4 regions of the Streptomyces sp. NPDC017448 genome follow, and region 1 is predicted to be linked to each of the others. Evidence: riboswitches for the same ligand, from Rfam matches in the RefSeq annotation. Region 1 holds a riboswitch; each other region holds the start of a gene.
The links. A riboswitch is a leader RNA that binds a small molecule or an ion and turns the genes downstream of it on or off. The one in region 1 is predicted to bind cyclic di-AMP.

Region 1 (7,415 bases):
CGTTCTTCACCTCGATGACCAGCCGCAGGCCGTGCGCCCGGTCGGTGAGGTCCTTGACGTCGGCGATGCCCTGGAGCTTCTTCGCCGAGACCAGGTCCTTGATCTTGGAGATCACCTTCTCCGGGCCGACGGCGAAGGGGAGTTCGGTGACGACGAGGCCCTTGCGGCGGGCCGTCACGTTCTCCACGGCGACGGTGGCGCGGATCTTGAACGTGCCGCGGCCCGCCGTGTACGCGTCCTTGATGCCGGAGAGGCCGACGATACGGCCGCCGGTGGGCAGGTCGGGGCCGGGAACGAAGCGCATCAGCGTCTCGACGTCGGCGCCCGGGTGCTTGATCAGGTGCCGGGCGGCGGCGATGACCTCGCCCAGATTGTGCGGGGGCATGTTGGTGGCCATGCCCACGGCGATCCCGGACACGCCGTTGACCAGGAGGTTGGGGTAGGCGGCCGGGAGGACGACCGGCTCGCGCTCCTGGCCGTCGTAGTTCGACTGGAAATCGACGGTGTCCTCGTCGATCGCCTCGGTCATCAGCGAGGTGGCGTCGGCCATCCGGCACTCGGTGTACCGCATGGCGGCCGGCGGGTCGTCGTTGCCGAGCGAACCGAAGTTGCCGTGGCCGTCGACCAGGGGCAGCCGCATCGAGAAGGGCTGCGCCATCCGCACGAGCGCGTCGTAGATCGAGGCGTCGCCGTGGGGGTGCAGCTTGCCCATCACCTCGCCGACGACGCGGGCGCACTTCACGTAGCCGCGGTCGGGGCGCAGTCCCATCTCGTTCATCTGGGACACGATGCGGCGGTGCACCGGCTTCATGCCGTCGCGGGCGTCGGGCAGGGCCCTGGAGTAGATCACCGAGTACGCGTACTCGAGGAAGGAGCCCTGCATTTCGTCGACGACGTCGATGTCGAGGATCTTCTCCTCGAAGTCGTCCGGCGGCGGGGTCTTCGTGCTACGGCGGGCCATCGCGGCTGCGACTCCTTCACGGATTCTGTTCGGGCGACCTGAGCTTGTTCGGTGCGACACGAGCTGCTGACGCGCTCCATTGTGGACCTCCGGACTGACAACGCCGACCTCGACCCGTCCGAAGCGGCCGGGGCGGGCCGCCCGCGGGGGCGTCCGCGACACCATCGACGGAAACATCCGCGGAACGGGAACTTCGCCAGGCACCGGTGCGCTTGCTTAGAGTGGCAGGTCTGGCAGGAAGACCAGCATCGCGATCGAAGGGACGTACATGCCCATGGGTCACACGGCCACCGCACAGGCCGGCTCCGGCGGCTTGACAGCGACCGAGCACCGCCTGGCCAACGGCCTGCGTGTGGTGCTCTCCGAGGACCATCTGACCCCGGTCGCCGCGGTCTGCCTCTGGTACGACGTCGGCTCACGCCACGAGGTCGAGGGCCGCACCGGCCTGGCTCACCTCTTCGAGCACCTGATGTTCCAGGGCTCGGGCCAGGTCAAGGGGAACGGCCACTTCGAGCTGGTCCAGGGGGCCGGCGGCTCGCTCAACGGGACCACCAGCTTCGAGCGGACCAACTACTTCGAGACCATGCCCACCCACCAGCTGGAGCTCGCGCTCTGGCTGGAGGCCGACCGCATGGGCTCCCTCCTCGACGCCCTCGACGAGGAGTCCATGGAGAACCAGCGCGACGTCGTCAAGAACGAGCGGCGCCAGCGCTACGACAACGTGCCCTACGGCACCGCGTTCGAGCGGCTGACCGCCCTCTCCTACCCCGAGGGCCACCCTTACCACCACACCCCGATCGGCTCCATGGCCGACCTGGACGCGGCCACGCTGGAGGACGCCCGCGCGTTCTTCCGTACGTACTACGCGCCCAACAACGCGGTGCTCTCGGTGGTCGGCGACATCGACCCCGAGCAGACCCTCGCCTGGATCGAGAAGTACTTCGGCTCCATCCCCTCCCACGACGGCAAGCAGCCGCCGCGCGACGGGACGCTGCCCGAGACCATCGGCGAGGAGCGGCGCGAGGTGGTCACCGCCGAGGTCCCCGCCCGCGCCCTGATGGCCGCCTACCGCCTGCCCCACGACGGCACCCGCGCCTGCGACGCCGCCGATCTGGCGCTCACGGTGCTGGGCAGCGGCGAGTCCTCCCGGCTGCACAACCGCTTGGTCCGCCGCGACCGCACGGCGGTGGCGGCGGGCTTCGGACTGCTGCGGCTCGCCGGCGCCCCCTCGCTCGGCTGGCTGGACGTGAAGACGTCCGGCGGCGCGGAGGTGGCGCAGATCGAGGCCGCCGTGGACGAGGAGCTGGCCCGGTTCGCCGCCGAGGGCCCGACCCCGGAGGAGATGGAGCGGGCCCAGGCGCAGCTGGAGCGCGAGTGGCTGGACCGGCTCGGCACGGTCGCCGGCCGCGCCGACGAACTGTGCCGTTACGCCGTCCTGTTCGGCGACCCCCAGCTCGCCCTGACCGCCGTCGGCCGGGTCCTGGACGTCACCGCCGAGGAGGTGCGCGCGGCGGCCGCGGCGGCCCTGCGCCCCGACAACCGGGCCGTGCTGGTCTACGAGCCCGTCGAGCCGGCCGGGGAGGCCGACGCCGAGCAGGCCGACGAGGGCACCGACGACGCGCACGAGGGGGCGGCCAAGTGAGCGACGCCGCCGTGACTGGAGTAGCCATGGAGTTCCACCCGCAGCCCACCCCCGGCACGGCCCGCCCCTGGGCCTTCCCGGCCCCCGAGCGCGGCGCGCTCCCCAACGGGCTGACCGTGCTGCGCTGCCACCGCCCCGGCCAGCAGGTCGTCGCGGTGGAGATCTTCCTGGACGCGCCGCTGGAGGCCGAGCCCGAGGGCCTGGACGGCGTGGCCACGATCATGTCGCGGGCGCTCTCGGAGGGCACCGACAAGCACAGCGCCGAGGAGTTCGCCGCCGAGCTGGAGCGCTGCGGCGCCACGCTCGACGCGCACGCGGACCACCCCGGCGTCCGGGTCTCCCTGGAGGTCCCGGCCTCCCGGCTGGCCAAGGCCCTCGGGCTGGTCGCCGAGGCGCTGCGGGCCCCGGCCTTCGCCGAGAGCGAGATCGAGCGCCTCGTCGGCAACCGGCTCGACGAGATCCCGCACGAGCGGGCCAACCCGTCCCGGCGCGCCGCCAAGCAGCTCTCCAAGGAGCTGTTCCCGGCCACCTCCCGGATGTCCCGGCCGCGGCTGGGCACCGAGGAGACGGTCCGGCGGATCGACGCGGCCGCCGTGCGCGCCTTCTTCGACGCGCACGTCCGCCCGTCCACCGCCACGGCCGTCATCGTCGGCGACCTCACCGGCATCGATCTGGACGCGCTGCTCGCGGAGACCCTCGGAGACTGGACGGGCAACGCCGGACAGACCCGCCCGGTGCCGCCGATCACCGCGGACGACACCGCCCGCGTGGTCATCGTGGACCGCCCCGGCGCGGTCCAGACCCAGCTGCTCATCGGCCGGATCGGCGCCGACCGGCACGAGCGCGTCTGGCCCGCCCAGGTGCTCGGCACCTACTGCCTGGGCGGCACCCTCACCTCCCGGCTGGACCGGGTGCTGCGCGAGGAGAAGGGCTACACCTACGGGGTGCGCGCCTTCGCCCAGGTGCTGCGCTCCTCCGGCCCCGACTCGGGCGGCGCCGCCATGCTCGCGATCAGCGGCTCGGTGGACACGGAGTCCACCGGACCGGCGCTGGAGGACCTCTGGAAGGTCCTGCGGACGCTGGCCGCCGAGGGGCTGACCGACGCCGAGCGCGAGACGGCCGTGCAGAACCTGGTGGGCGTCGCCCCGCTGAAGTTCGAGACCGCCGCCTCCGTCGCGAGCACGCTGGCCGACCAGGTCGAGCAGCACCTCCCCGACGACTACCAGGCCCACCTCTACGCCCGGCTCGCCGAGACCGGCACCGTGGAGGCGACCGCCGCCGTGGTCAACGCGTTCCCGGTCGACCGGCTCGTCACCGTCCTCGTGGGGGACGCGGCGCAGATCGAGGAGCCCGTGAAGGCGCTCGGCATCGGCGAGGTGTCGGTCGTCGCCGGCTGACGCCTCCTGCGGCGCACCGCCGTGAACTGGACCCCGACGGAAGGCACTTCGTCGGGGTCCATGCCTTTTGTCCCTTTGTTTAGCTTCAGGCGCTTTCAGGATGATATGTGGCTGTCTGGCCTGTGGGATGCGTGACACATCCGCCGCACCGTTTGGCGCGGGGGAGCCCGCCCGCCTAGCGTCGGCTCGGCTGTCCGCCACCTTTGTGCCGCGTCCGTGGCGCCGGGCAGCCATCGCCGAGTCCCCGTCAGGCGCGAGCCTGGGGAGCCGGGGACCCATCGCAGTCCCTGGGGTGAATCGGAGGCCCGAGCCGTGAACCGGTACGGGACTCCGTAGGAGACCTTCCTGCTCCGAACCCGTCAGCTAACCCGGTAGGCGAGAAGGAAGGAAAGGAACAGCCCCTCCATGGCGTTCACCCGTGCCACCGGGAAGCACCGTGCCCCGAGCCGTCTCACGCGCCGGAGCGTCCGGGCCGCCGGCATCGCGACCCTGGCCACCACCGGCGTCATCGGCTCGCTGTCCACTCCGGCGCTCGCCGCGGACACCGAGGCCGCCAAGGTCACCGAGACCGGTCTCTCCCAGGCCGTCGAGCTCAACGCCACGCTCGCGGACCGGATCGACGCGCAGGCCGACGCCCAGAAGAGGCAGGCCGACGAGGCCGCCCGGGCGAAGGCCCGGGCCGCCGCCGAGGCCAAGGCGAAGGCGGAGGCCGAGCGCAAGGCCGAGGCCCGCGCCAAGGAGGTCCGCGCGGAGAAGGCCCGCGCCGCCCGTGCCGCCGAGCGCGCCCGCCTCAACGCCTTCCACCTCCCGGTCGCCGGATCCCACGTCACCACCGGCTACAAGAGCGGCGGTTCGCTCTGGTCGTCCGGCAGCCACTCCGGCGTGGACTTCATGGCCGCCTCCGGCAGCTCCGTCGTCGCGGTCGGCGCCGGTACGGTCGTCGAGGCCGGCTGGGGCGGCGCCTACGGCAACAACATCGTGCTCCGGATGGCGGACGGCACGTACACCCAGTACGGCCACCTCTCCTCGATCGGCGTCTCCGTCGGCCAGAGCGTCTCCTCCGGCCAGCAGATCGGCCTCTCCGGCTCCACCGGCAACTCCACCGGCCCGCACCTGCACTTCGAGGCCCGCACCACCCCCGACTACGGCTCCGACATGGACCCGGTCGGCTATCTGCGCTCCCACGGCGTGAACGTCTGACGCCTTTCCGCGCGATCCCTCCCGAAGGCCCCGGCGTGCGCCGGGGCCTTCGGCCATTCCGCCCCGAAGGCGTCAAAGACATCTCTGCATTCCGGATCGCCATCGGAAATTCCGGCGGATTGCCCTAGAGTCGCGGAACAGACGTCGGACGGCCGCGTTTTGCGGGGATCGAGACGGAGGTTCGGACATGCGCATTCCCGCGCATTCGGTATGCAGGGCCCTGCGTGACGACATCGTCTCCGGTGTCCACGCCCCCGGAAGCCGCCTCACCGAGGAGCTGCTGGCCCGCCGTCACGGAGTCTCCCGCGTCCCGGTCCGCGAAGCCCTGCGCACGCTGGAGTCCGAGGGTTTCGTGGTCATCCGCAGACATGCCGGCGCCTGTGTCGCCGAGCTCGACGCGCAGGAGGCGGCCGACCTCCTGGAGATGCGGACGCTCCTGGAGCCGCTGAGCGCGGCACGCGCCGCCCGCCGCCGTACGGAGGCTCATCTCAAGGTGCTGCGGGGCCTGGTCAGGCTGGGACAGGAGCGGGCCGGACGGGGTGAGGGCGAGGACGTGCGCGCCCTGGGCGGCTGGTTCCACGAGACCCTCGCCCAGGCGTCCGGCAGCCCCGGCCTCATCGCGCTGCTCACCCAGCTCCGCTACAAGATCGCCTGGATGTACACGGTCGACCGGCCGGACCGCCCGGTCGATTACTGGGTCGAGCGCGGGGCGATCGTGGACGCCGTGGCGCGGGGCGACGCGGAGCGGGCGAGGGCCCTCGGCGCCCGGCACGCCGAACGCGTCGCCGGGACCCACCGACTGCGCCACCCGCCTCTCCCGGGTCGCCGCACCCCGCCCGCCCGCGTGAGCGCTTCGCAACACGGCGTAAACACCGCAGAAATCCGCCGTTGACAGGGAATGCGTATAAAGGGAGAAGAGAAAGAGGGAAAGAGCTTCGTGTTGCCCGCCCTTCCGGATTTTTTGACCCGACGCCTTTCCCCGCGCGCGAAAGAGCCGTGATCCCCTCAGGGGATCACGGCTCTTTCGCGCATCCGTGTCCGACCGAAAGGCGCGGCCGGGAAAAAAGGGTCAGACGGTCTCGGGAAGCTCTTCCAGCCCCTCGGCGACCAGCTTCGCCAGCCGGTCCAGCGCGGCTTCGGAACCGTCTGCGTCGGAGGCGAGCACGATCTCCTCGCCGCCCTGCGCGCCCAGGCCCAGCACGGCGAGCATGGAGGCGGCGTTCACCGGGTTGCCGTCGGCCTTGGCGATCGTCACGGGGACGCCGGACGCCGTGGCGGCCCGGACGAAGATGGAAGCGGGGCGGGCGTGCAGGCCCTCGGCCCAACCGACGTTTACGCGGCGCTCAGCCATGGTTCTGCCCTTCACATATCAACGGTTGTCTAGACCAGTCTCTCATGCAGTGCGTGGTGCTGTGCCCGGCCGCCTCCTGTCCGGCCGGGGCTCCGGACGCCCCGGTTCGGGGCTCCTCAGACTGCCCCGGCGCCGGAGCCCCCGCGACCGGGGCCCCCGCCGTAGGCTTTGCGCATGGAGCCCATGCCCGAGCAGAGTCCGCATCACGCGTACCCCGACCACTGGGAAGCGGACGTGGTGCTCCGCGACGGCGGCACCGCGCGCATCAGGCCGATCACCACGGACGACGCCGAGCGACTGGTCAGCTTCTACGAGCAGGTGTCCGACGAGTCGAAGTACTACCGCTTCTTCGCCCCGTACCCCCGGCTATCCGACCGTGACGTGCACCGCTTCACCCATCACGACTACGTCGACCGGGTGGGGCTGGCGGTCACGATCGGCGGCGAGTTCATCGGAACGGTCCGCTACGACCGCATCGACGACCGGGGCCGCCCCGCCTCCGCCCCCGCCGACGAGGCCGAGGTCGCCTTCCTCGTCCAGGACGCCCATCAGGGGCGGGGCGTCGCCTCGGCGTTGCTCGAACACATCGCCGCGGTCGCCCGGGAGCGCGGCATCCGGCGGTTCGCCGCCGAGGTGCTCCCCGCCAACAACAAGATGATCAAGGTGTTCCGGGACGCCGGCTACACCCAGCGCCGCAGTTTCGAGGACGGCTCCGTCCACCTCACCCTCGACCTCGAACCCACCGAGAAGTCCCTCGCCGTCCAGCGCGGCCGCGAACAGCGCGCCGAGGCCCGATCGGTGCAGCGCCTCCTCGCCCCCGGCTCCGTCGCCGTCATCGGCACCGGCCGCGCCCCCGGCGGGGTG
Region 2 (7,415 bases), on a different contig from region 1:
GACACACCCTAGAGCGGCAGCAGATCCGGCCGCTTCGCCTCGACGTGGTCGCCGGAGGACTCGCCGCGCAGTCGTCGGCCGATCCACGGGACCAGGTATTCGCGGGCCCACTGGACGTTGTCGCGCCGCGCGTCGAAGGGGCTGCGCTGGGCCTGCGGAGGCCAGGGCTGGTCGGGGTCGGCGGGCACGTCGTGGCCGAGGACCTGGGCGGCGCGCAGGGCGACGCGGGTGTGGCCCTCGGGCGACAGGTGCAGCCGGTCGGCGTCCCACGCGCGCCGGTCCTGGACGGACCGGAGCGACCACAGGTCCAGTACGGGGCACCGGTAGCGGTCGGCGATGGCCCGCAGGTGGACGTTGTACGTGGCGATCTTGCCGCGCATGTGGCGCAGCACCGGAACGCCCCGGGTGTCGAAGCCGGTGGTCACCATGACCGTGCCGACGGCGTTGCTCAGATCGGCGACCGCCCGCTCGTAGCGCTCGGCGAGGTCGTCGGGGTCGGTGCCGGGCCGGATGATGTCGTTGCCGCCCGCGCAGAAGCTGACCAGGTCGGGGGCCAGTTGCTTGGCGCGGGGGACCTGCTCCGCGACGATCTGGTCGAGGAGGCGTCCGCGTACGGCGAGATTGGCGTAGCGGAAGTTCCCGTGCGGGGAGTCACCGGGGACGGACGCCTCGTCGGGAACGGGGAGCCGGTCCGCCAGGAGCACCGCGAAGCGGTCCGCCCAGCCGACGAAGGTCCCGTCCGGGCCGGGGTCGCCGACGCCCTCGGTGAAACTGTCGCCGATCGCCGCGTACGACCCGATGGTGTTCTGCCGGTTGTTTCTCGAATCGTCTGCCACAACCCCGTATCCTGCACCGTTCGATGTGACCTACGCGACCGTAATATGGGGTTGACGGGTGGTGAGATAGACCACCCGGTCAGTTTTCGGTAAAGGCGGAATAAGCCGAGGGGTGATGTGCTGTCGCGCATCACCCCTCGCCCTTCTCGTCGTGCCGGATCAGACGGAGACGCCGTGCTGGCGCAGGTACGCGATCGGGTCGACGTCCGAGCCGTAGCTCGGGCCGGTGCGGACCTCGAAGTGCAGGTGCGGGCCGGTGGAGTTTCCGGTGGAGCCGGAGAGGCCGACCTGCTGGCCGCCGGTGACGGTCTGGCCGACGGAGACGTTGAGGGCGGACTGGTGGGCGTACTGGGAGTACATGCCGTCCTCGTGCTTGATGACGACCTCGTTGCCGTACGAACCGCTGTTGCCGGCCGAGACCACGGTGCCCGGTCCGATGGCCAGGACGGGGGTGCCGGAGGCGGCCTGGAAGTCCGAGCCGGTGTGGTAGCCGCTGGACCAGCTGGCGCCCGAAGCGCGGTACTGGGTGGTGACGTTGGGGTTGGCCAGCGGGGCGGACCAGCCCGATCCGGTGGCCTGGGAGGAACCGGTCTGCGCCGATTCGCCGGAGCCCTCGGAACCGTCCGCGGAGACCGTGTCGCCCCGGGGGGCCTCCTGGGGCGCGGCCTTCGGAGCCGGTGCGGCCTTCTTCGGCGCGGCCTCGGGGGCGGCGGACTTCGCGGCCGGGGCGGAGCCCTCGGCGCCGAGGGTCAGCTTCATGCCCGGGTGGATCAGGCCGGGGTCGTCGCCGACGGTGGAGCGGTTGTCCTGGTAGAGCTTCTCCCAGCCGCCCTTGACCTTGTGCTCGGCGGCGATCTTCGAGAGGTAGTCGCCGGAGACGACGGAGTACGTCTTGGAGGAGGCCGCGGCGGGGGCGGCGGCCGGGGCGGTGTGGGCGGCGGCGACCGAGGCGGCGGCGGGCTTCACGGCCGGGGCCGCCTGGTCCGCCGCGTTGGCGGCGGTGGCGCCGATGAACGGGAGGGCGAGTGCGGCGCCACCGGTCCCGGCGGCGAGGACGCCGCGGGAGATCGGGCCGGACTTCGGACGGCGGTGCTTACCCTGTGCGGGCATGGGGGATTTCCTCTCCGGCGCCTGCGAGGTGAGCTGTCGGGTTCGGGCTGGAGATGCCCGGTCGCGTTGCGGCGACTTCACCCCGAGCCGGTCCGGATCGCTCCGGGCCGGCGGCTTACCTGGTTCCCCCGCTCCTGCCACGTCTGTGTGGATGGGTGCGAATTCCGGGCGGCGGCAGGATTAGGCGGTCCGTCCGGATTGACGGTGACCGTAAACCGGCCGGGACGAGTGGAACAAGCCATCGGTTGCCCGGCGGAATCACCGATTCGACGGCGTCCGGGATTTCCCGTCACACTCCGTGGATTACGGATCTTGAATTTCCGCACGGGCCGGGGGAATGCCCCTGGGCGCGTTCACCACGGTCCGTCACCGATATGATCCCGCTCACCCCCGAATTCCCATCTCCCCCGTTAGCGGGGCATGTTCACCGAAATACACCAATACGGACAGGGGGTGGGCGGCGCCCTGACGCCGGGTCGGCCACGGTCGGCGCCAGGGGCCGCCCCGGGGGGCGTGAACCGGGATGATTTCCTGCCGAATCCATGTCGTATCGTCACGGGAGCGCCCTCGCCGGCGAGCCGCGCCGGCGCCAGAGACCCCAGGAGCCACCGTGACGCAGCAGGTGCCGCAGGTCCCTCCGACAGAGACCGTGCTGAGCGGAGTCCGCAACTTCCGCGACGTGGGCGGGCTCCCCACCACGGACGGGCGGCGCACCGCCTTCGGCCGGCTCTACCGCAGCGGCCACCTCGCGCACGCCACCGCCGAGGACGCGGCCTTCCTCGGCGGGCTGGGACTGCACACGATCTTCGACTTCCGCCACTCCGCCGACCACCGGCTCGACGGGTACGACATCGAGCTGCCCGGTGTCCGCAACATCAGCATTCCGCTCTCGGACCCGGCCGACGGCGCGGAGTTCTGGCGGCTGGTGGGCGACGGCAACATCGAGCAGCTGCGCTCGGTCCTCGCGGGCGGCAAGGGGGTGGACCGCATGATCCGGATGTACCGCGCGACGATCGAGGAGCGCACCGCCGAGCACAGCCGGGTCCTGCACGCCTTGGCGGAGGACAGCGTGCCGGCGCTGATGCACTGCGCGGCGGGCAAGGACCGGGCCGGCCTCTCGATCGCGGTCGCCCTGCTGGCGGTGGACGTGGAGAGGGAGGCGATCGAGGAGGACTACCTCAAGTCCAACGACCTCCACCGCCGCTACGCCGTGAAGCGTTCCGACACCTCCGAGTCCGGCATGTCGCCCGAGGTGGTGGAGCTGCTGGATCCTCTCTTCGGGGCGCGGCCCGCCTATCTCGCGGCGGCTTTCGGGGCCATCGAGGAGAACTGGGGCACGACGGACCGCTACCTGGCCGAGGGGCTGAAGGTCTCCGCGGCGACCCGGGAGCGGCTGCGCGAGCGCCTGCTCGACCAGGGCTGAACGCCCCGGCGGCGGGCCACCCCCGGGCGGGCCCTCACTTGCTCCCGGCCACCACGAAGAGCACGTAGAGGAAGCCCGCGACGACGTGGCCCGCCACCAGATAGGCGAAGAGGCGGATGATGAGGCCGCGCGGCATCCGCTTCTCCTGCGGATCCTCGCCGGCCCGGCGTCCGGGGCCCAGCGGGTCGTAGTGTTCGGAATCGGACATGACGGTCCTCTCTGTCGGCCTCGCGGCCGGTGGAGCGAAGGGCGGATCCGGCGGTGAGCGCCGGTCAGCGCGGGTGGAGCCCACTGCCGAGGCAGAGCTCGGCGGCGGGACTCTGCAGCAGGGAGTGGACGAAGAGAAGCTCCGCGCCGCAGCGGTCGACGGCCGCGATCCGGTGCGGGGTGAGCGAGTCGAAGTGGGCGCTGTCGCCGGGTTCGAGGTCGTGGACGGTGTCGCCGAGCCCGACCCGCAGCCGGCCCTCCAGGACGTACAGCCACTCCTCGCCCGGATGGACCCGGACCAGGTCGCCCTGGGCCCCGTGGGGGACGCGCACCCGCAGCGCCTGCATCGCACGGCCGGAGCCGCCGGCCTGCCGGTACATCCAGCCGTCGGCCTCCGTCCCCGCGAAGGGGCCGCCGCGTACGATCGCGTCACGTTCGGGCGGCTGCTCGCCGAGCAGCTCGGAGACCGTCGTACCGTAGATGCGGGCGAGCCCCAGCAGCATGGGCAGCGAGGGCTGCCTGCGGCCGGTCTCCAGCCGGGAGAGGTGGGCCGGGGAGAGCCCGGCCCGGCCGGCGGCGGTCTCCAGGGTGAGACCGCGGGCGCGGCGCAGGTCACGCAGGCGGGGTGCGACGCCGGGGAGCTCGTCCGGCGCCCCTTCGTCCGGAGGGTTCATGGAACCATTGGGCCAGGATCTTTCCTCAGAGGCAAATAACTTGCCCCAGAGGCAAATAACCCTCGCCTCCCGGGCCGGTCAGCGGTCGGCCACCGCCTGTTTGACCAGCGTCCGGCCGAAGTCCCACATCAGTCCACCGCCGCTGTGCGCGTCGTCCATGACGGAGGTGAACGCCGTCACGAAGCGGTCCACCTCCGCGTCCCCGATGATCAGCGGGGGGATCAGCTTGATCACCTCCAGGCGGTCGCCGGACACCTGGGTGAGGATGCGGTGCTTCCGGAGCAGCGGTACCACGACCATCTGGGCGAAGAGGCCCTTGCGGGCCGCCTGGAGCACGGTCCAGCGGCTGCGGAGCTTCAGCGAGGCGGGCCGGCCGAACTCGATGCCGATCATCAGCCCGCGCCCGCGCACCTCGTGCAGCAGCTCGTAGCGGTCCACCAGGGCGGCCAGCCGCTCGCGCAGCAGGTCGCCGGTGCGGCGGGCGTTCGCCACGGTCTCCTCGTCCTCCATGACCGCGAGGACGGCGAGGCCGGCCGCCATCGCCTGGGCGTTGGACCCGAAGCTGGCGGAGTGGACGAGGACGCGGTCCATCGAGGAGTAGACCTTGCGGAAGATCCAGTCCTTGCCGAGGGTCGCGCCGACCGGCACGTAGCCCCCGGAGAGCGCCTTGGCCACGCACACCAGGTCGGGTTCCACGCCCTCCTCGTGCTGGTAGGCGTAGAAGTCCCCGGTCCGGCCCAGGCCCGTCTGGACCTCGTCGGCGATCAGGAGCGCCCGGTGCCGGTGCAGCAGCTCCTGCGCCTCGCGCAGATAGCCGGGCGGGGCCGCGTGCACGCCCTTGCCCTGGATGGGCTCGACGACCAGCGCCGCCACGTCGCCCCGCCCCAGCTCGCGGCGGAGCGCGTCCAGGTCGCCGAGCGGGACGGCCGTGTCGGGCAGCAGCGGGGCGAAGCCGTCGCGGAAGCCGCGTTCCCCGTTGACGGACAGGGCTCCGGTGGTCAGCCCGTGGAAGGCGTGGTCGCAGTAGAGGACCCTGGGCTTCCCGGTGGCGTACCGCGCGAACTTCAGCGCCGTCTCGACCGCCTCCGTGCCGCTGTTGCCGAAGAAGACCCGGTCCAGATGCGGGCTGTGGGCCAGCAGCCTCTCGGCGAGCAGGCCGGGCAGCGGCTGGCAGTCGAAGCGGGTGAGGTCGGCGAGCTGGGCGTCCAGCACGTCGTGCAGGGCCCGGCGGACGACGGGGTGGTGGCGGCCGAGGCCCATGACGCCGAACCCGGCGAGCATGTCGAGGTAGTCGTCGCCCTCCGCGTCCCAGAAGTACGCTCCCTCGGCCCGCTCGTAGACCTTGTCGAAGCCGATGGTGTGCAGCATGCGCGGCAGCTGGTGGTTGAGGTGGCGCGCGTGCAGGTCGTACCGCTCGGCCCCGCGCTCGGCCAGGAGCCGTGCCAGGTCGAAGCCCTGGCGTCCGCCGTCCGTCATCGCCCGCTCTTCTCCTTCGAGGTGCTGCCGCACAGGGCCGGGGAAGTGCTGCCGCGCGGGTCCGGCCGCCCCGGGGGCGCCGTGGCGGCCGGACCCGCCGCGTCGGTCACCGGCTCACCGGTTGCTGCTGACGGTCTCCCGCGCCGCGCGCAGGGACTCCTTGAGGGACCCCATGGTGGCCAGCACCGCCGTGGGCTCGTAACCGCAGTGCGCCATGCAGTTGGCGCAGCGCGGGTCCTTGCCCCGGCCGTACTTCTCCCAGTCGGTCTCCTCGATGAGCTGCCGGTACGTCGGTACGTAGCCGTCGTTCATGAGGTAGCAGGGGCGCTGCCAGCCGAAGAGGGAGTAGTTGGGGATCGCCCAGGCGGTGCACGGGAAGTCCGCCTTGCCCTCCAGGAAGTCCAGGAAGAGCGGCGAGTGGTTGAGCCGCCAGCGGGCCCGGTTGCCGCCCGCGAACGCCTTCCTGAACAGCTCCCGGGTCTGCTCGACGCCGAGGAAGTGCTCCTGGTCGGGTGCCTTCTCGTAGGCGTAGGCGGGCGAGATCATCATCTCGTCGACGTGCAGGTCGTCGTTGAGGTAGTCGAGCACCTCGATGATGGTCTGCGGGGTGTCGGTGTTGAAGAAGGTGGAGTTGGTGGTGGTGCGGAAGCCGCGCCGCTTGGCTTCCTTCATCGCGGCGACGGCCTCGTCGAAGACGCCCTCCTTGGCGACCGACTCGTCGTGCCGCTCACGCAGTCCGTCGATGTGCACGGCGAAGGCGAAGTACGGGGACGGGGTGAACTTGTCGAGCTTCTTGCGCATCAGCATCGCGTTGGTGCAGAGGAAGACGTACTTCTTCCGCGCGACGAGCTGGCGCACGATCTCGTCGATCTGCGGGTGCATCAGCGGCTCGCCGCCGGCGATGGAGACCATCGGGGCCCCGGATTCGAGTACCGCGCCCACCGCCTGGGCGACCGGCATGCGCTGCTTCAGCACACCGGCCGGGTGCTGGATCTTCCCGCAGCCCTCGCAGGCGAGGTTGCAGGCGAACAACGGCTCCAGCTCGACGATCAGCGGGAACTTCTCACGCTTGCGGAGCTTCTGTTCGAAGAGATACGTCGCGACCTTGATGGACTGACGGAGCGGCATGGCCATCTGGCTCACCTCCTGGGGAGCGTTGAGGATCGGTGCCATTCGTGGAAAGCCGGAAGGACGGCACGAAGAACGAGGAACGCCGATATTCCACCGCGTACGGTGCCGATGCGGACGAGCTCATGCTCTGGAGCGTCCACGACCACCCGGACGGCCGCAACCGGACGGGGCCCGTGGCACAGGGCGGTACGCAGGGTCGCGGCGGACTCCATGTCGACCGCGACGGCCCCGCCCGCCCGCAGCGCGGCCCGCTCGGGCCCCCGTACGACGTGGTCGGAGCCGGTGAGGGGGCCGGTGTGGACCGTGCGGCCGGGGAAGGCGCGGGAGAGGGCGGCGACCAGGACGCCGGTGCCCGTACAGGGGGTGGTGCCGTCGGCGTCGCGGGTCTCCTCGGCGACGACGAGGTCTCCGGGGTGCATCCCCGGGGCGAGGCCCGCACAGAAGCCGGAGGCGACCACCGCCGCCTCGGGGGCCCCGCCGGGCCCGAGGGCCCGCGCCACGGCCGCCTCCGCCGCCCGCGGCCCCATCCCGGTGCGCAGCACCCGGAGCGGGCCCGGG
Region 3 (7,415 bases), on a different contig from region 1:
ATGGCCCGGCCCGCCCGGGAGTCCGGGGCGGCGACCGGGCCGCCGCGAGCGGTGGAGCGTTCGGCGCGGGCGGGGCCGCCGCCGTGCCGGGCGTCGGCGGAGCGCTCATGGGCGGCGCGCTGCTCGGCGGTCAGGGTGGCCAGCAGCTTCCGGGCGTCCGCCAGCTTGGTGCGGATCGCGGTGCGGTGTTCGCGCAGTTCGGCGCGGCGGGCGGCGAGGCGTTCGTTCTCCCGGTCGGCCCGGGCCTTGACCCGGGTGATCTGGGAGACCTGCCGTTTGATGGTGCGCAGCAACCCCGTCTGCCGGTCGCCCGCCCGGTCAAGGTAGGAGGCGCGTTCCAGGTAGGCGTCCGGGTCGGAGGAGAGCGCCAGTTGCAGGGCCGGGGCGAGGGTGCCGGAGCGGTACTGCGCGGTGGCCAGCGAACCCAGGGCGTGCCGGGAGGCGTTGAGACGCGCGGTGCGGCGGGCGGCCTCGTCGGCCAGGGCGTCCACGGCACGGGTGGCGGCGTCCGCCTCCTCCTTCGCCCCGTTGTACTTCTCGGTGGCGACCTCGGCGTCGTGGTAGAGCCGGTCGACCTTCGCCCGGACCTGGGCGGCGGCGGGGGCCGGCTCGGCGGGGGCCGCGCCCGCCGGGGCGACCGAGCCGGCGGTGGCGGCCCCGGCGAGCGCCAGGGTGGCGGCGGTGCGGGCAGCAGAGCCGGTGAGCGGGCGCTGCTTGGGTTTTCGATGGGCTGACCTGCGGTGTGCTGCCACGGGGGCGGCATCCTTCCTCTCGGCTGCCCGCCGTGAAGGGCGGCGGGTCCGGGAAGGACGCTAATCCCGGCGCGAGGAAAAGAAGCGTCATGACAGCTATTGCCCTGATGTGACGTTTCGCCGCGCACAGGTGATCACCGATGTGCCCCTGTGCCGGGCCGGTCGATACCGGAGAGCGTCCCCGGGGAAGGCTTACCTCAATGGAAGGTAAAACCTTGGCCATGGCTAGGCTCCGGAGCTATGGACGTACTCATCAATGTTGTCGTCGCCCTGCACGTCATCGGCATCGCCTCCCTGCTGGGCGGCTTTCTGACCCAGATGAAGGCCGTGGGGGAGGGGGCCGTTCGGTTCGGCCCCGCGATGCTCCACGGTGCGCTGACCATGCTGATCACCGGCATCGCCCTGGTCGGCCTCAACCAGGCCGACGACCAGGCCGTCAACAACGTCAAGATCGGCGTCAAGCTGGCGCTGCTGGTCGTGATCCTGGCCCTGGTCTACGTCAAGCGCGACGAGGAGAAGGTCGACAAGGGCGTGTTCATGGCGGTCGGCGGGCTGACCGTCGCCAACATCTTCATCGCCACGGTCTGGACCTGAGAAGGCCGGGGCGGGCCGGCCGTGTCCGGGCCGCCCCGCCCCGCGTAGGCCGTGCCCGGGCCGCCCCGCCCCGCACCCCGGGGCGGGGCGGCTACGCCGGTCGCACGCTCCCGTAGATCGGCATGGAGTAGATCGACTCCTCGCGCACGTTCGCGCCCGGCTTCGGGGCGTGGATCATCATCCCCTCGCCCCGGTAGATCCCGACGTGGCTGATGTCGTCGTAGAAGAAGACCAGGTCGCCCGGTCGGAGGTCGGCCGTGGCGACCCGCGTGCCGAACTCGACCTGGTCCCAGGTCGTCCGGGGCAGCGCCACCCCCGCCTCCCGCCAGGCCGCCTGCGTCAGCCCCGAGCAGTCGTACGAGGACGGGCCCGTCGCCCCCCACACGTACGGCTTCCCGATCTGGGCGCGGGCGAAGGCCAGCACCTTCTCCGCCTTGGCGGCGTAACCGCTGTCCGTGCCGGAGCCGGAACCCGTGCCCGTCCCGGAACCCGTGCCCGTCCCGCCGCCCGAGCCGTCGCCGGACCCTTTCGCCGCCTCCTCGCGGGCCTTCTCCTCGGCCGCGGCCCGCTCCTTCGCCTCGGCGGCCTGCCGGGCGGCCAGCCGCGCCGCCTTCTCCCTGGCCTCGGCCTCCTTCTCGCGCTCCAGCTCCGCCAGCCGCGCCTTCTCCTCGGCGGTCAGCCGGGACAGCAGGCCGCGCGCCTCGGTGAGCTTGCTCTGCACGTCCTTCTTGCTGGAGGCGAGGGTGGCCTGCGTCTCGGTGAGGGCCTCCAGGCTCTTCACCGCCTCCGCGCGCTTCTTCGCCGCCGACGCCTGCTGCGTACGGAACTCGCTCACGGCCCTCTGCTGCCGCTCCGTCGCCCGGTCCATCAGCCGGCTCTGGTCGAAGTACCCCTGCGGGTCGTCCGCCAGGAAGAACGTCGCCGTGGGCGCGATGCCGCCGCTGCGGTACTGGGCCGCCGCGTAGGAGCCCAGCGCCCGGCGGGCCTCGTTGATCTCCTCGGTCCGCTTCGCCACGTCGGAGAGGAGCGCGTCGACCTTCTTCTGCTGCGTCCCGGAGGCGGCCTTCGCCCGGTTGTACTCCTGGGTCGCGGCCCCCGCCTGCCGGTAGAGGGCGTCGACCTTCTTGCGGACCTCCTCGATCGCGGGCTTCGGCTCCGCGGGCGCGGCCGCGGCGCTCTGCGTGGAGAGCAGCGTCACGGAGGCCAGCGCGGCCGTCGTCAGCCCGACGGCGGGGGTGGTGGAGCGCACCTTCGTACGCGGTTTGCGATGCGATGCCACGACCGGCATCTCCTTCCGTGGACCGCCTACCGGGTTAGCTGTCGGGTTCGGACGGAACGGAAGGCTGTCCTACGGTCCGCGCGCCGGGGCGCGGACCGATTCACCCCGGTTCTGCGTGTGGGTCCCCGGTTCCGAACGGCCGGGGGGCCGGGACGGATTCGGCGGAGGCGACCGTCGGGCGCGGTTCGCCCCAGGGAGGTACGGATCACCTGAGCGAGCACGCTAGCCAAAGCCCCCCGCCGCTGGGAAGGACGGTGAGCGATATGCCCGATACATTTTCGTGACCTTCCCGGAACAGAGGCCCGGCGCCCCCTCCGACCGGGCACTCCCTCACGGAACGTGGGCGTCCGCTCTCCGTGCGTCCGGGCCCGGAGGGCCGCTCGACGGCTTCGGGGGAAGGTTGTCGGTCCGGCGGCCTAGACTCGGGAGGCGATGAGCAGCCTCTTTGACGACAGTTTCCTGACCGGCCTCCAGCCCGCGGAGGACGGCCCCCCGCCGCCCCCCGAGGACCACGCGCCCGAAGAGGTGCCGGAGGGACTTTTCGAGGACGTCCACGACGCGTCCCCGCCGCCCCGGGACGGGTACTACCGGGGCGGCCAGCCCCGCCCGGCGGTCGAGCCCGCCGCGCTGCTCGACGGGCTGAACACCGAGCAGCGCGCCGCCGTCGTGCACGCCGGGTCGCCGCTGCTCATCGTCGCCGGGGCCGGCTCCGGCAAGACCCGGGTGCTCACCCACCGCATCGCCCACCTGCTGGCCGAGCGCGGCACCCACCCCGGGCAGATCCTCGCGATCACCTTCACCAACAAGGCCGCCGGCGAGATGAAGGAGCGCGTCGAGCAGCTCGTCGGCCCGCGCGCCAACGCCATGTGGGTCATGACCTTCCACAGCGCGTGCGTCCGCATCCTGCGCCGCGAGTCGAAGAAGCTCGGCTTCACCTCGTCGTTCTCGATCTACGACGCCGCCGACTCCAAGCGGCTGATGGCCCTGGTCTGCCGCGATCTGGACCTGGACCCCAAGCGCTACCCGCCGAAGTCCTTCACCGCCAAGGTCTCCAACCTCAAGAACGAGCTCATCGACGAGGAGACCTTCGCCGGGCAGGCGGCGGACGGGTTCGAGAAGACCCTCGCCCAGGCGTACGCGCTCTACCAGGCCCGCCTGCGCGAGGCCAACGCCCTGGACTTCGACGACATCATCATGACGACGGTCCACCTGCTCCAGGCGTTCCCGGACGTCGCCGAGCACTACCGCCGCCGCTTCCGCCACGTCCTCGTCGACGAGTACCAGGACACCAACCACGCCCAGTACACGCTGGTACGGGAGCTGGTCGGCCCGGCCGGGGAGAACGACGCCCCCGCCGAGCTGTGCGTGGTCGGCGACGCGGACCAGTCGATCTACGCCTTCCGGGGCGCGACCATCCGCAACATCCTCCAGTTCGAGGAGGACTACCCCGACGCCACGACGATCCTGCTGGAGCAGAACTACCGCTCCACGCAGACGATCCTCTCCGCCGCCAACGCCGTCATCGAGCGCAACGAGAGCCGCCGCCCCAAGAACCTCTGGACCAACGCCGGCTCCGGCGCCCGCATCACCGGCTATGTCGCGGACACCGAGCACGACGAGGCGCAGTTCGTCGCGGACGAGATCGACCGGCTCACCGACGCCGGGGACGCCAAGGCCGGCGATGTCGCGATCTTCTACCGCACCAACGCCCAGTCGCGTGTCTTCGAGGAGATCCTCATCCGCGTCGGCCTGCCCTACAAGGTCGTCGGCGGCGTGCGCTTCTACGAGCGCAAGGAGGTCCGGGACGTCCTGGCCTACCTCCGCGTCCTCGCCAACCCCGAGGACGCCGTCCCGCTCCGCCGCATCCTCAACGTCCCCAAGCGGGGCATCGGCGACCGCGCCGAGGCCATGATCGACGCCTTGTCGATGCGCGAGAAGATCTCCTTCCCGCAGGCCCTGCGCCGGGTGGACGAGGCGTACGGGATGGCCGCCCGCTCGTCCAACGCCGTCAAGCGCTTCAACACGCTGATGGAGGAGCTGCGCACGATCGTCGAGTCCGGCGCCGGACCCGCCGTCGTCCTGGAAGCCGTCCTGGAGCGCACGGGCTACCTGGCCGAGCTCCAGTCCTCCACCGACCCCCAGGACGAGACCCGCATCGAGAACCTTCAGGAACTGGCCGCCGTCGCCCTGGAGTTCGAGCAGGAGCGCGGCGCCGAGGAGGGCACGGGCACCCTCGCGGAGTTCCTGGAGAAGGTCGCCCTCGTGGCGGACTCCGACCAGATCCCCGACGAGGACGAGGACGGCTCCGGCGTCATCACGCTGATGACCCTGCACACGGCGAAGGGCCTGGAGTTCCCGGTCGTCTTCCTCACCGGCCTGGAGGACGGCGTCTTCCCGCACATGCGGGCCCTCGGCCAGACCAAGGAGCTGGAGGAGGAGCGCCGCCTCGCCTACGTCGGCATCACCCGCGCCCGCGAACGGCTCTACCTGACCCGCGCCGCGATGCGCAGCGCCTGGGGCCAGCCCTCGTACAACCCGCCCTCGCGGTTCCTGGAGGAGATCCCGGAACAGCACCTGGACTGGCGGCGCAAGGGCCCGATGGCCGCCCCCGCCGGACCCACCTCCGGCATCACGTCCTCGCTGTCCTCCTCCCGCTCCCGTTCCGGCCCCTCGGGCTTCGCGACCCGGCGCGGCGCGGAGAAGCCCACGGTCACCCTGGCGGTCGGGGACCGGGTCACGCACGACCAGTTCGGCCTGGGCACGGTGACGGCCGTCGAGGGCTACGGCGACCAGGCCAAGGTGACGGTCGACTTCGGCGACGAGCGCCCGAAGAAGCTGCTCCTGCGGTACGCGCCGGTCGAGAAGCTGTAGGACGGGTACGGACGGAGGGGGAGGGCCTCGGCCCTCCCCCTCCTTTCCGCAGAGTGTTCCGTCGCGCCGCCCGTCAGGTCGGGTTGAGGCCCTTGCTGCGCAGCCACGCCAGCGGGTCGATCGACGCGCCGCCGGCGGGCCGGACCTCGAAGTGCAGGTGCGCGCCGGTGGAGTTGCCCGAGTTGCCCGCGTAGCCGATGACGTCGCCGGCCTTCACCGGGCCCGAACGGATCCGGGTGCTGCTGAGGTGGCAGTACCAGGTCTCCGTGCCGTCGGCCGCGGTCACGATCACCATGTTCCCGTAGGCGCTGTTCCACCGGGTCTGTACGGTGCCGTCGGTGGCGGCCATGACCGGAGTGCCGTAGTCCACGGGGAAGTCGATGCCGGTGTGCACGGACATCCAGTTGAGGCCCGCCTGGCCGTAGTAGGCGCTCAGCCCGTGCTGCTTGACCGGCAGGACGAACTTGGGGCGCAGCGCCTCGCGGCGGGCGGCCTCCTGCGCGCGCTTCTTCTTCTCCGCGGCCTGCCGCTCGCGCAGGTCGATGCGCTCCTGGGTGCGGCTCGCGCGCTCGCGGAAGTCGTCGCTGCCCTCGGAGAGCTGCTCCAGCTGGCTGTCGAGCCGGCTGTTCGCGGCGGCCACCGCTGCGGAGGTGGGGTCCGCGACCGCCAGCGATGTGGACTTCTCCTCCGGCTTGTCGCCGCCGGGGAGCCCGCCGACCGAGGCGGCCGCGATGCCCGCGACGCTCATCACGCAGGCGGAGGGCACCGCGACGGTCAGCAGCGCGGAGCGCTTGGCGGGGGAGCGGCGGCGGGCCCGGCCACGGGGGGCGGGGGCGCGGACGGCGGTGCGGCCCACGGAGGGCGGGGCGGGGAAACCGTCCTCGGCGTCCGGGGCCGGCGTGGCGTCCGGCCCGCTCTCCGGTGCGATCTCCTGGTCGAGGACGGCGAACGCGGCGGTGGAGGACGGGTCGGCCCCGGGCTCCTCGGCCGGACGGTCCGGCTCGGCGGGGCCCTCGGGCGCCGCGGCGTCGGCCGACCGCTGTTCGTACGGCGAGTCCGACATCTGTTCAGCCCCGTACGCGGTGTCCCCGGGCGTGGCGCCGGAGTTCCAGGCGGTCGCGTCGTAGGCGCCGGTGTCGTACGCGGCCGTGCCGTAGACGGTGTACGCGCCCGTGTCGTAGGCGCCGTTGTCCTGGGCGGCGCCCGGGTCGAGCGTGCCGGTGGTGAAGGCGGTGGTGGCGTACGTGCCGGTGTCGGCGGCGACGGCCGCGGCGCCGTACGCGCCGACCGGGTACGCGCCGGTCTCGTAGGCGTCGCTCCCGTACGCGCCGCCGGTCCCGTAGGCCGTGCCGGCGGGGTACGTGCCGGTGTCGTAGCCGTCCGTCGCGTACGCCCCGGCGCCGTACGCCTCCGCCTGGTACGCGGAGCCCGTGCCGTACGGGGCCTCGGAGAAGCCGGCGGTGGGGAACGCGCCGGTCTGATCCTGGTCGGCGACCTGCTGCCAGGTGTCGGAGGCGTCCCACTGCCCCGGGACCTGAGAAACCTGGTCCCGCTCGGTGTAGCCGTCGTCGTAGGTGAGCGTCTGCTGGGCGCCGGTGTTCCACGCGGAGGCGTCGTACTGGCCGCTGTGGTGGTCGGGCTGTCCGGTCGCGTAGGTGGTGGCGTAACCGGCGCCGTGGGCGCCGTCGCCGTATCCGGCGGCGGGATGCCCCGTGTCGTAGCCGGCGGAGTGGTCGCCCGAAAGGGAACCGAAGAGCGGGTCGGTGTCGAAGCTGCCGGTCGATCGGCCGTCGTAGCCGACATGCCCGGCGGGGGGGTGCTGGTCGTTCACCAACTTCTCTCTCGCCTCGGCAGTAGGACTGTTCTGGGGGGCCGCCAGGGGCGCCCCAGGGGGAAGCAGTGGCCGCGACTGTACCCGG
Region 4 (7,415 bases), on a different contig from region 1:
AGCCGGTCGGCCTGTCCGTCCGCGAGCAGACCGAGGCAGGCGCACACCTCGACCCCCTCGTTCTCCTCCTTGATCGCCTCGATGGTCCTGGTGACCCGGTCCACGTCCCGGTCGGTGGGGCCGCGCCCGCTCGCCACCAGGCAGACACGCTTCGCACCGCCCGCCACCCCGGCGGCGGCGGCCCTGGACGCCTCCTCCGGCTTCAGCCAGGTGTACTTGAGGATTCCGGCCTTCGAACCGAGCCGCTGCGAGCAGTACGAGCAGTCCTCGGGGCAGAGCCCGGACTTGAGGTTGACCAGGTAGTTGAGTTTGACGCGTCGTCCGAACCACTGACGGCGCACCTTCCCGGCGGCGGCCACCACGTCGAGCAGTTCGTCGTCGGAGGTCGCCAGCACGGCGAGCGCTTCTCCACGGGTCGGCAGTTCGCGCCGCAGTCCCTTGTCCACCAGCGTGTTCAGCAGGTCCATGGAAGCTGATCCTGACGTACGGCACCGCCTCCAGCCAAGGAGGAACCGGACAGGAGAGCCGGGCGAGGGTGTGTGGATGGCCACACCCTGACCTGCTGTGCGCCCGGTTAGGGTCTGTGGGCTGCCTACAAACGGACCGTTCGCACCGGACCCTCCGCACCGGGCCCGGCCCCGCGGGGCCGCCCGTGGCGGGGCCGTGCGCACCGGCCCGTGCGCACGGGCTGCGCACACCGGGCCGCGCGCACGGCCGTGCCCACCGGGCCGACCGCTCGGAGCCGCCCCGCCCAGGCCCGCCTACCCGAGGGACCGCCCCATGTCCTACGCCCCGTTCGACTGGATCGACGCCGAGGCCCGAGGCCGGGCCGCCGCCGGACTCGTCCGCACCCTGCGACCGCGCGGCGCGGAGCCGGAGCTGCTGGACCTCGCGAGCAACGACTACCTGGGCCTCGCCCGGCGCCCGGAGGTCACCGGGGCGGCGGCCGAAGCCGCCCGCCGCTGGGGGGCGGGGGCCACCGGATCCCGGCTGGTCACCGGCTCCACCGCCCTGCACGCCGAACTCGAACACGGACTCGCCGCGTTCTGCGGCTTCGAGGCGGCCCTCGTGCTCTCCTCCGGGTACGCGGCCAACCTCGCCGCGTTGACCGCGCTGGCCGGGCGCGGCTCGCTCATCGTCTCCGACGCGGGCAACCACGCCTCCATCGTGGACGGTTGCCGGCTCTCTCGCGCCGAGACCGCCGTCGTCCCCCACGCCGACCCGGACGCGGTCGCCAAGGCGCTCGGGGCGCACGACGGGCGGGCGCTCGCCGTCACCGACTCGGTCTTCTCCGTCGACGGAGACGCGGCGCCCCTCTCCGCGCTGGCCGAGGTCTGCCGCGCCGCGAACGCCGCCCTGCTGATCGACGACGCCCACGGGCTCGGCGTCCTGGGCGACGGCGGGCGCGGCGCGCCCGCCGCGACCGGACTGGCCGGCGGCGACGGGGTCGTGGCCACGCTCACCCTCTCCAAGTCCCTGGGCAGCCAGGGCGGCGCGGTCCTGGGACCGGCCCGGGTCATCGACCACCTGGTCAACACCGCCCGCCCGTTCATCTTCGACACCGGGCTCGCCCCGGCGGCGGCCGGCGGCGCGCTCGGCGCGCTCGGCGTGCTGCGCCGGGAGCCCGAACGGGCCGGCCGCGCCCGGGCGGTGGCCGCCGCACTGTACTCGCGGCTCGCCGCCGCCGGGCTGCGGGCGGTCCGGCCCGACGCGGCCGTCGTCGCCGTCCGGGCCCCCTCGGCGGAGGCGGCGGTGCGCTGGGCGGCCGACTGCCGCGCGGCCGGGACGGCGGTGGGCTGCTTCCGCCCCCCGTCGGTCCCGGACGGCGTCTCCCGCCTGCGGCTCACCGCCCGCGCCGACCTGACCGAGGAACAGATCACGGCCGCGGTGGCCACGATCGTCGCCACCGCTCCCCGGCAGGCGGACGCTCCGGTCAGCTGAAGCGCCGCGGCCCGGCTCCGTGCGGGCCGAGGCCGTCCACGAACGTGCTCCAGGCCACCGTCGAGAAGCGCAGCGGCGGCCGGTCCACGTCCTTGGAATCGCGCACGGCGAGGGCCGCGCCGCCCAGCAGGGCGGTCTCCACGCAGTTGTTCATCCCGGTCGAGCGGCTGCTGCGCCGCCAGTGCGGGGCGGCCGTCACGGTGGACGGCGGTGACGGTGACGCGGTGGACGGTGCGAGACGGTCTGGCATGGCGGCCCCTTAGCTGCGTCCGATCCCGGTGATGAGGTCCAGCGAGCGTTCCGGCGACAGCGCGTGCGCCTGCAAGGTGCGGAAGGCCGAGCTGTACGCGTCGAGGTCTTCTTTCCGCTCCAGATAGAGGCTACTCGTCAAGTGGTCAAGAACGACCACGTCCAGATCAGAAATGTTCGGAAAGGAGAAGATGACGAAAGGCCCGGTGAGCCCGATGTACCCCCCGGCCGAGAACGGCAGCAACTGCAGGTGGATATGCGGGAGTCGGGAAACGCGGGCGAGGTGCCGCACCTGGTCCCGCATCACCTCCGGCCCTCCCACCTCGCGGTGGAGCACCGCCTCGTCCAGCACCGCGGTGAACCGCAGCGGAGGGTTCGTACGCAACACCCGCTGCCGGGTCAGCCGCACCTCGACCAGGGAGTCGAGGTGCTCCTCCGGTAAACCGCCCACCGAGGCGCGGGTCACCGCCCGCGCGTACCCGGCGGTCTGGAGCAGCCCCGGGACGACCGACGTCTCCAGCGTCCGGACCGTACTGGCCTGCGACTCCAGGCTGATGAAGTCGCGGTACTGCGGCGGGATCAGCCCCCGGTAGGCGTGCCACCAGCCCGAACCCCCGCCCCCCGCCGACCCCGCGAGGACTTCCAGCAGCGAACGCAGCCGGGTGTCGCGCACGGCGTAGGCGTCCAGCAGCCGCGATACGTCGAAGGGCGTCACGCCGCTCGCACCCGTCTCGATGCGGCTCACCTTCGACTGGTGCCAGCCGAGCAGCCGCGCCGCCTCCCGGCTGGTCAGCCCGGCGGCGTGACGCAGACTCCGCAGCTCCTCGCCGAGCTTGCGCCGCCGGACGGCGGGGCCGTGCAGCATGCCGGTCTCCTTCTCTGTCGGAAAGGGCCGGCCCGTCGCCGGACCCTGCCTGCGGAGACGCCAGTGTGCCGCCCGCCACCACCGCACCGGTCCCGAATTCACCGCTTCGAGCGACAGATATATGCATATCTTGGTCGAACGCCGTTACAGGGAGCTTCATCGATGGCAGTCTGACGCGAAGCACCATCCCGGTCGGCCGTCGGTCGCCCGGAGCGGGAAAGGGACGGCGTCGCCATGGCAGACCATCAGGAAGCAACCGTCACGCTGCCGAGCGATCCGGCCTCGGTCTCGTCCGCCCGCAGACATGTGGCCAGGACCTTGACCGAATGGGGCCTGCCGGACGACGCCGAGTTCGCCGACACCGTCCGCCTGATCGTCTCGGAGCTGGCCACCAACGCGGTCCAGCACACCTTCGGCCAGTCACCCACCTTCACCGTGGACCTGCGCCTCGTACGCGACGAGGAGCTGTACGTCGGCGTCACGGACAGTCACCCCCGATGGCCCCAGCGCCTGCCCGCCGCCGTACGGCAGGACAACGGCCGGGGCCTGGCCATCATCCGGTCGCTGGCCAAGGAGTGCGGCGGGCGGCTCCGGGTGACCCCGACCGCCGAGGGCGGCAAGACGGTCTGGCTGGCCCTCCCCTGGGCCGTTCCGCTCCAGGGCGCGCCCCGCTGACGCTCAGCCCGCGGGGGCCGTGCCCCCGCGGCCGAAACCACTGCGCAGCAGCGCGAGCAGCGTGGCCGCCGCGGCACTCGACCTCTCGCCCCGGTGCACGACCGAGATGGTCCGGCGGAACGACGCGGGCTCCAGCCGCCGTACCGACAGCGGGGCCGGAGCCATCGAGGCGACCATCTCCGGCACCACCGCCACCCCGAGCCCCGCGCTGACCAGCGCGCACACCAGGGCGTACCCCGGCGATTCGCAGACCACCGCCGGGGTCGCCCCGGCCTCGGCGAGCGCGTTCTCCACCCCCCGCCGAGGCGGATGCGTGGGCGCGCTGCTGATCAGCGGCCGCCCCGCCAGCTCCGCGACCGGCAGCCGCCCGGCGCCCTCCGCGAGCCGGTGGCCCGCCGAGGTGACCAGCACCAGCTCCTCGACCAGCAGGGGCTCGACGACCACACCCGCCGGGGGAGGGGCGACGCCCCCGGGTTCGTAGGCATGGGTCAGGGCGAGGTCCACGTCGCCCGCGGCCACCGCGGAGATCCCGCCGGGCGGTTCGTGGTCGGCGACCGCCAGCTCCACCTCCGGATGGGCGCGCCGGAACGCGCTCAGGACCGGGGGCAGCAGATGGATGCCGGCCGTCGTGAACGTCCCCACCCGCAGCCGGCCGCCCGAGAGCCCGGCCAGCCGCGCCAGCTCGTGGCGCGCCTGGTCCAGTTCGTCCAGAACCCGCCGGGCCCGGCCCGCCAGCAGTTCGCCCGCGGCCGTCAGCCGGGCGCCGCGGTGGTGGCGTACCAGCAGGGCGGCCCCGGCCTCCCGCTCCAGCTTGGCCAGCTGCTGGGAGAGCGCGGGCGCGGTGTAGCCCAGGCGGGCGGCGGCCCGGGTGATCGATCCGGCCTCCGCGACCGCCACGAGCGCGGCGAGGCGCGTCGGATCGTACATGAAGCGTTCCTTTAGGCAGACCCAGGAGATTGCAAGTACACGCTAAAGGCTTCGCAGGTCCAAGGTGGTCCCCATGGACGCACAACTGATCGCCTTCACGGGGGTCGCCGCCGGTATGGTCGCGCTGCCCGGCGCCGATTTCACCGTGGTCGTACGCAATGCCCTGGCCTCCCGCGCCGCCGGCCTGGCCACCGCGCTCGGCGTCGCCGGCGGGCTGCTGGTGCACACCGCCCTCGCGGTCGCGGGGCTCGCCGCCGTGCTGGTGGCCGTGCCGGCCCTCTTCCGCACCGTCCAACTGCTCGGCGGGGCGTACGTGCTCCACCTCGGGATCAGCGCGTTGTACGCGACGCTCCGGCGGAGCGGTGCGGAGCAGGAGGCGGTGGAGGACGGACCGCGGCGGCCCGCGCCCCGGGGGTTCGGACGCGCGCTGCGCCAGGGGTTCCTGACCAACGCGCTCAACCCGAAGGCCCCGGTCCTCTTCCTCAGCCTGCTGCCCCAGTTCGTGCCCCCCGGGCAGCCGCCGCTGCCCCGGACCCTGCTTCTGGCGGCCGTCGTGGTGGTGCTGGCGCTGATCTGGTTCCCGGCCGTCGCCCTGCTCGTGGACCGGCTGGGCCGATGGCTGCGCCGACCGCGTACCGCCCGCGCCATCGAGGGCGGCAGCGGAGTGGCGCTCACCGGACTGGGGCTGGTCCTGGTGACCGGCCCGCTGCTGCGCTGAGGTGCCGTCCCCGCCCAGGAGGGGGCGGTCCGGGCGGCCCGCGGCCGTGCGGGGGCCGCCCGTGACGTCCGTGAGGGGGCGCTCGTGCGGCCCCGCAAGGAGAGAGCGTCCGGCCGGTGGGTCAGCGGACCCGTCCGTACCAGACGCTCTTGGACCAGATTTTCGCCAGTCGCACCACGTCTCCCGATTTGGGGGAGTGCCAGATCTTGCCGGCTCCGGCGTAGATGCCCACGTGGTAGACGCTGCGCCCCGAATGGAAGAAGACGAGGTCGCCGCGTTTGCGCTGCGACTTCGTGATATGGCGGGTCTTGTTGTACTGCTGCTGTGCCGTGCGGGGAAGCTTCTTCCCCGCCTTCTTGAACGAGTAGACCGTCAGCCCCGAGCAGTCGAAGCGGTGGGGACCGGCCGCGCCGTACTTGTAGGGGGACCCCTTCTTCGACGCGGCGACCTTCAGGGCCTTCGTCGAGTGGGTGGCCGCTTCGGCGTCGCTCACCAGGCCGGGCGCCAGCATCGTGGACGTCACGGCCAGGGTGAGTGCCGAGGCCGTGCCGACCCGGGCGAACAGAGACGGGACATGAACCTGCGCGGGCATGCGCAACCCTTCGTCAGCCGCCTGTGAAGGATGACCTGTCGGGTTCGGGCTGGCGAAGTTGCCCGGCCGCGTCGCGGCTTCACCCCGAGGGCTTCCCGGTCTCCCGGTCGGCCCGTTGTGCTCGGGTCCTCCACTCCTGCCGATCCACTTTCTGTCGACCAGTCATCCGGGCGGCGGCAGGACTCGGCGTCCGCCCGGACCGCCCCGCCGCGGTGGCGGGGGCTTGTCGTCCCAGGGATCTTGACGCACTCCGTGCCGGATTTCCGAGCGGAAACGGTGATTTGTGAGTCTCCTCACCCCTGATCCATTCGAGTGGGCAGGCCGGATTCACCCCCGCCGACGGGCCCCGCGCACACCCGCGCACCAGCGGCGAAAGGGCATATTTCGAGTACAGCCCGCGGGCGGAACGCAAGTTGAGCCATCGCTCACACGAGTGATCGTCTACGCCGAACGAGCGAGGAAAATGGAGTGCCGGATCGGGCGTGTCGTGCGGCGCGCCGACCGGTCCGCTGCCGTAAGGCGCTTCCCCCGTTTCCGTACCGCGCGGCCGGTTCCGCTCCCGTACCGCCCCCCGGCCGCTCGGGTACCCCGAACCCGGCCTGCGGTGCCGGTCAGTTCGCGGGCGGCGGCATCGCGACCCGGCCTGCCCGGCGCTCCCCGTCCAGGACGCGCAGGGCCCGGGCCAGCGTGGCCGCGTGCAGGCGCGACTCGCCGCGCTCGTGCATCAGCGCCAGGGCGTCGCGCAGCGCGGCCGCCCCGGAGGCCAGGGCCTGGGCGGCGCGCAGTGCGCCGTAGGTGTCGCCGCCGTGGGCCGGGTTGATCCGCCCCACCTGGTCCAGCACGGCCAGATAGCAGTCGACGAACTCGCCCTCGGCGCGGGTCAGGGCGGGCAAGGGCGGGAACGCGGGTGGCTCCATCGGCGGTTCACCTCGTGGCGTGGGGCGGGCGGGGGCGTCAGCGGTTCTCCACGACGTGGTCGACCAGCCCGTAGGCGAGGGCGGCCTGTGCGTCGAGGATGGTGTCGCGCTCGATGTCGGCGGTGATCCGCTCCGGAGTCCGGCCCGTGTGCCGGACCAGCATGGCGGCGAACATCTCGCGGGTGCGCATCAGTTCGCGCGCGTGGATCTCCAGGTCGGACGGCTGGCCCCGCATCGGCTCCTCCAGTGCGGGCTGCTGGATGACTACCCGCGCACCGGGCAGCGCATGTCGGCGGCCCGGCGCTCCGGCCGCCAGCAGGGCGGCGGCGTAGGAGCCCGCCTGGCCGAGGCAGAAGGTCTCGACCTCGCAGGCCAGGAACCGCATCGTGTCGTAGACCGCGGCCATGGCGCCGAACGTGCCGCCGGGGGAGTTGATGTAGAGCGAGACGGGCCGGTCCGGATCGGCGTGCTCCAGATACATGAGCTGGGCGATGAGGTCGCTCGCGGCGGTGTCGTCCACCGGGGTTCCGA

Region 2: another riboswitch for cyclic di-AMP. It lies ahead of ACH4K1_RS30445 (peptidoglycan DD-metalloendopeptidase family protein); the one in region 1 lies ahead of ACH4K1_RS06965 (M23 family metallopeptidase).
Region 3: another riboswitch for cyclic di-AMP. It lies ahead of ACH4K1_RS02555 (NlpC/P60 family protein); the one in region 1 lies ahead of ACH4K1_RS06965 (M23 family metallopeptidase).
Region 4: another riboswitch for cyclic di-AMP. It lies ahead of ACH4K1_RS21745 (C40 family peptidase); the one in region 1 lies ahead of ACH4K1_RS06965 (M23 family metallopeptidase).

Annotation. Positions count from the first base shown of each region.
Region 1 covers NZ_JBIRLM010000002.1:524,690-532,104, reverse strand. Annotated here, with positions in the region: gene ACH4K1_RS06980 (DNA topoisomerase (ATP-hydrolyzing) subunit A) at 1-961, opposite strand, end outside; gene ACH4K1_RS06975 (M16 family metallopeptidase) at 1,230-2,603, shown strand; gene ACH4K1_RS06970 (M16 family metallopeptidase) at 2,630-4,000, shown strand; cyclic di-AMP (ydaO/yuaA leader) riboswitch at 4,225-4,392, shown strand; gene ACH4K1_RS06965 (M23 family metallopeptidase) at 4,406-5,200, shown strand; gene ACH4K1_RS06960 (GntR family transcriptional regulator) at 5,388-6,092, shown strand; gene ACH4K1_RS06955 (HPr family phosphocarrier protein) at 6,270-6,551, opposite strand; gene ACH4K1_RS06950 (GNAT family N-acetyltransferase) at 6,726-7,415, shown strand, end outside.
Region 2 covers NZ_JBIRLM010000027.1:84-7,498, forward strand. Annotated here, with positions in the region: gene ACH4K1_RS30440 (SGNH/GDSL hydrolase family protein) at 9-836, opposite strand; gene ACH4K1_RS30445 (peptidoglycan DD-metalloendopeptidase family protein) at 996-1,946, opposite strand; cyclic di-AMP (ydaO/yuaA leader) riboswitch at 1,952-2,114, opposite strand; gene ACH4K1_RS30450 (tyrosine-protein phosphatase) at 2,557-3,369, shown strand; gene ACH4K1_RS30455 (DUF6126 family protein) at 3,404-3,577, opposite strand; gene ACH4K1_RS30460 (helix-turn-helix domain-containing protein) at 3,642-4,250, opposite strand; gene ACH4K1_RS30465 (aspartate aminotransferase family protein) at 4,329-5,726, opposite strand; gene hpnH (adenosyl-hopene transferase HpnH) at 5,841-6,860, opposite strand; gene ACH4K1_RS30475 (1-hydroxy-2-methyl-2-butenyl 4-diphosphate reductase) at 6,866-7,415, opposite strand, start outside.
Region 3 covers NZ_JBIRLM010000001.1:555,798-563,212, forward strand. Annotated here, with positions in the region: gene ACH4K1_RS02545 (NlpC/P60 family protein) at 1-752, opposite strand, end outside; gene ACH4K1_RS02550 (hypothetical protein) at 993-1,346, shown strand; gene ACH4K1_RS02555 (NlpC/P60 family protein) at 1,438-2,634, opposite strand; cyclic di-AMP (ydaO/yuaA leader) riboswitch at 2,633-2,799, opposite strand; gene pcrA (DNA helicase PcrA) at 3,058-5,496, shown strand; gene ACH4K1_RS02565 (peptidoglycan DD-metalloendopeptidase family protein) at 5,570-7,327, opposite strand.
Region 4 covers NZ_JBIRLM010000013.1:87,138-94,552, forward strand. Annotated here, with positions in the region: gene bioB (biotin synthase BioB) at 1-467, opposite strand, end outside; gene ACH4K1_RS21715 (8-amino-7-oxononanoate synthase) at 781-1,941, shown strand; gene ACH4K1_RS21720 (DUF397 domain-containing protein) at 1,934-2,191, opposite strand; gene ACH4K1_RS21725 (helix-turn-helix domain-containing protein) at 2,201-3,055, opposite strand; gene ACH4K1_RS21730 (ATP-binding protein) at 3,290-3,730, shown strand; gene ACH4K1_RS21735 (LysR family transcriptional regulator) at 3,734-4,657, opposite strand; gene ACH4K1_RS21740 (LysE family translocator) at 4,731-5,375, shown strand; gene ACH4K1_RS21745 (C40 family peptidase) at 5,497-5,967, opposite strand; cyclic di-AMP (ydaO/yuaA leader) riboswitch at 5,971-6,137, opposite strand; gene ACH4K1_RS21750 (hypothetical protein) at 6,579-6,884, opposite strand; gene ACH4K1_RS21755 (ATP-dependent Clp protease proteolytic subunit) at 6,922-7,415, opposite strand, start outside.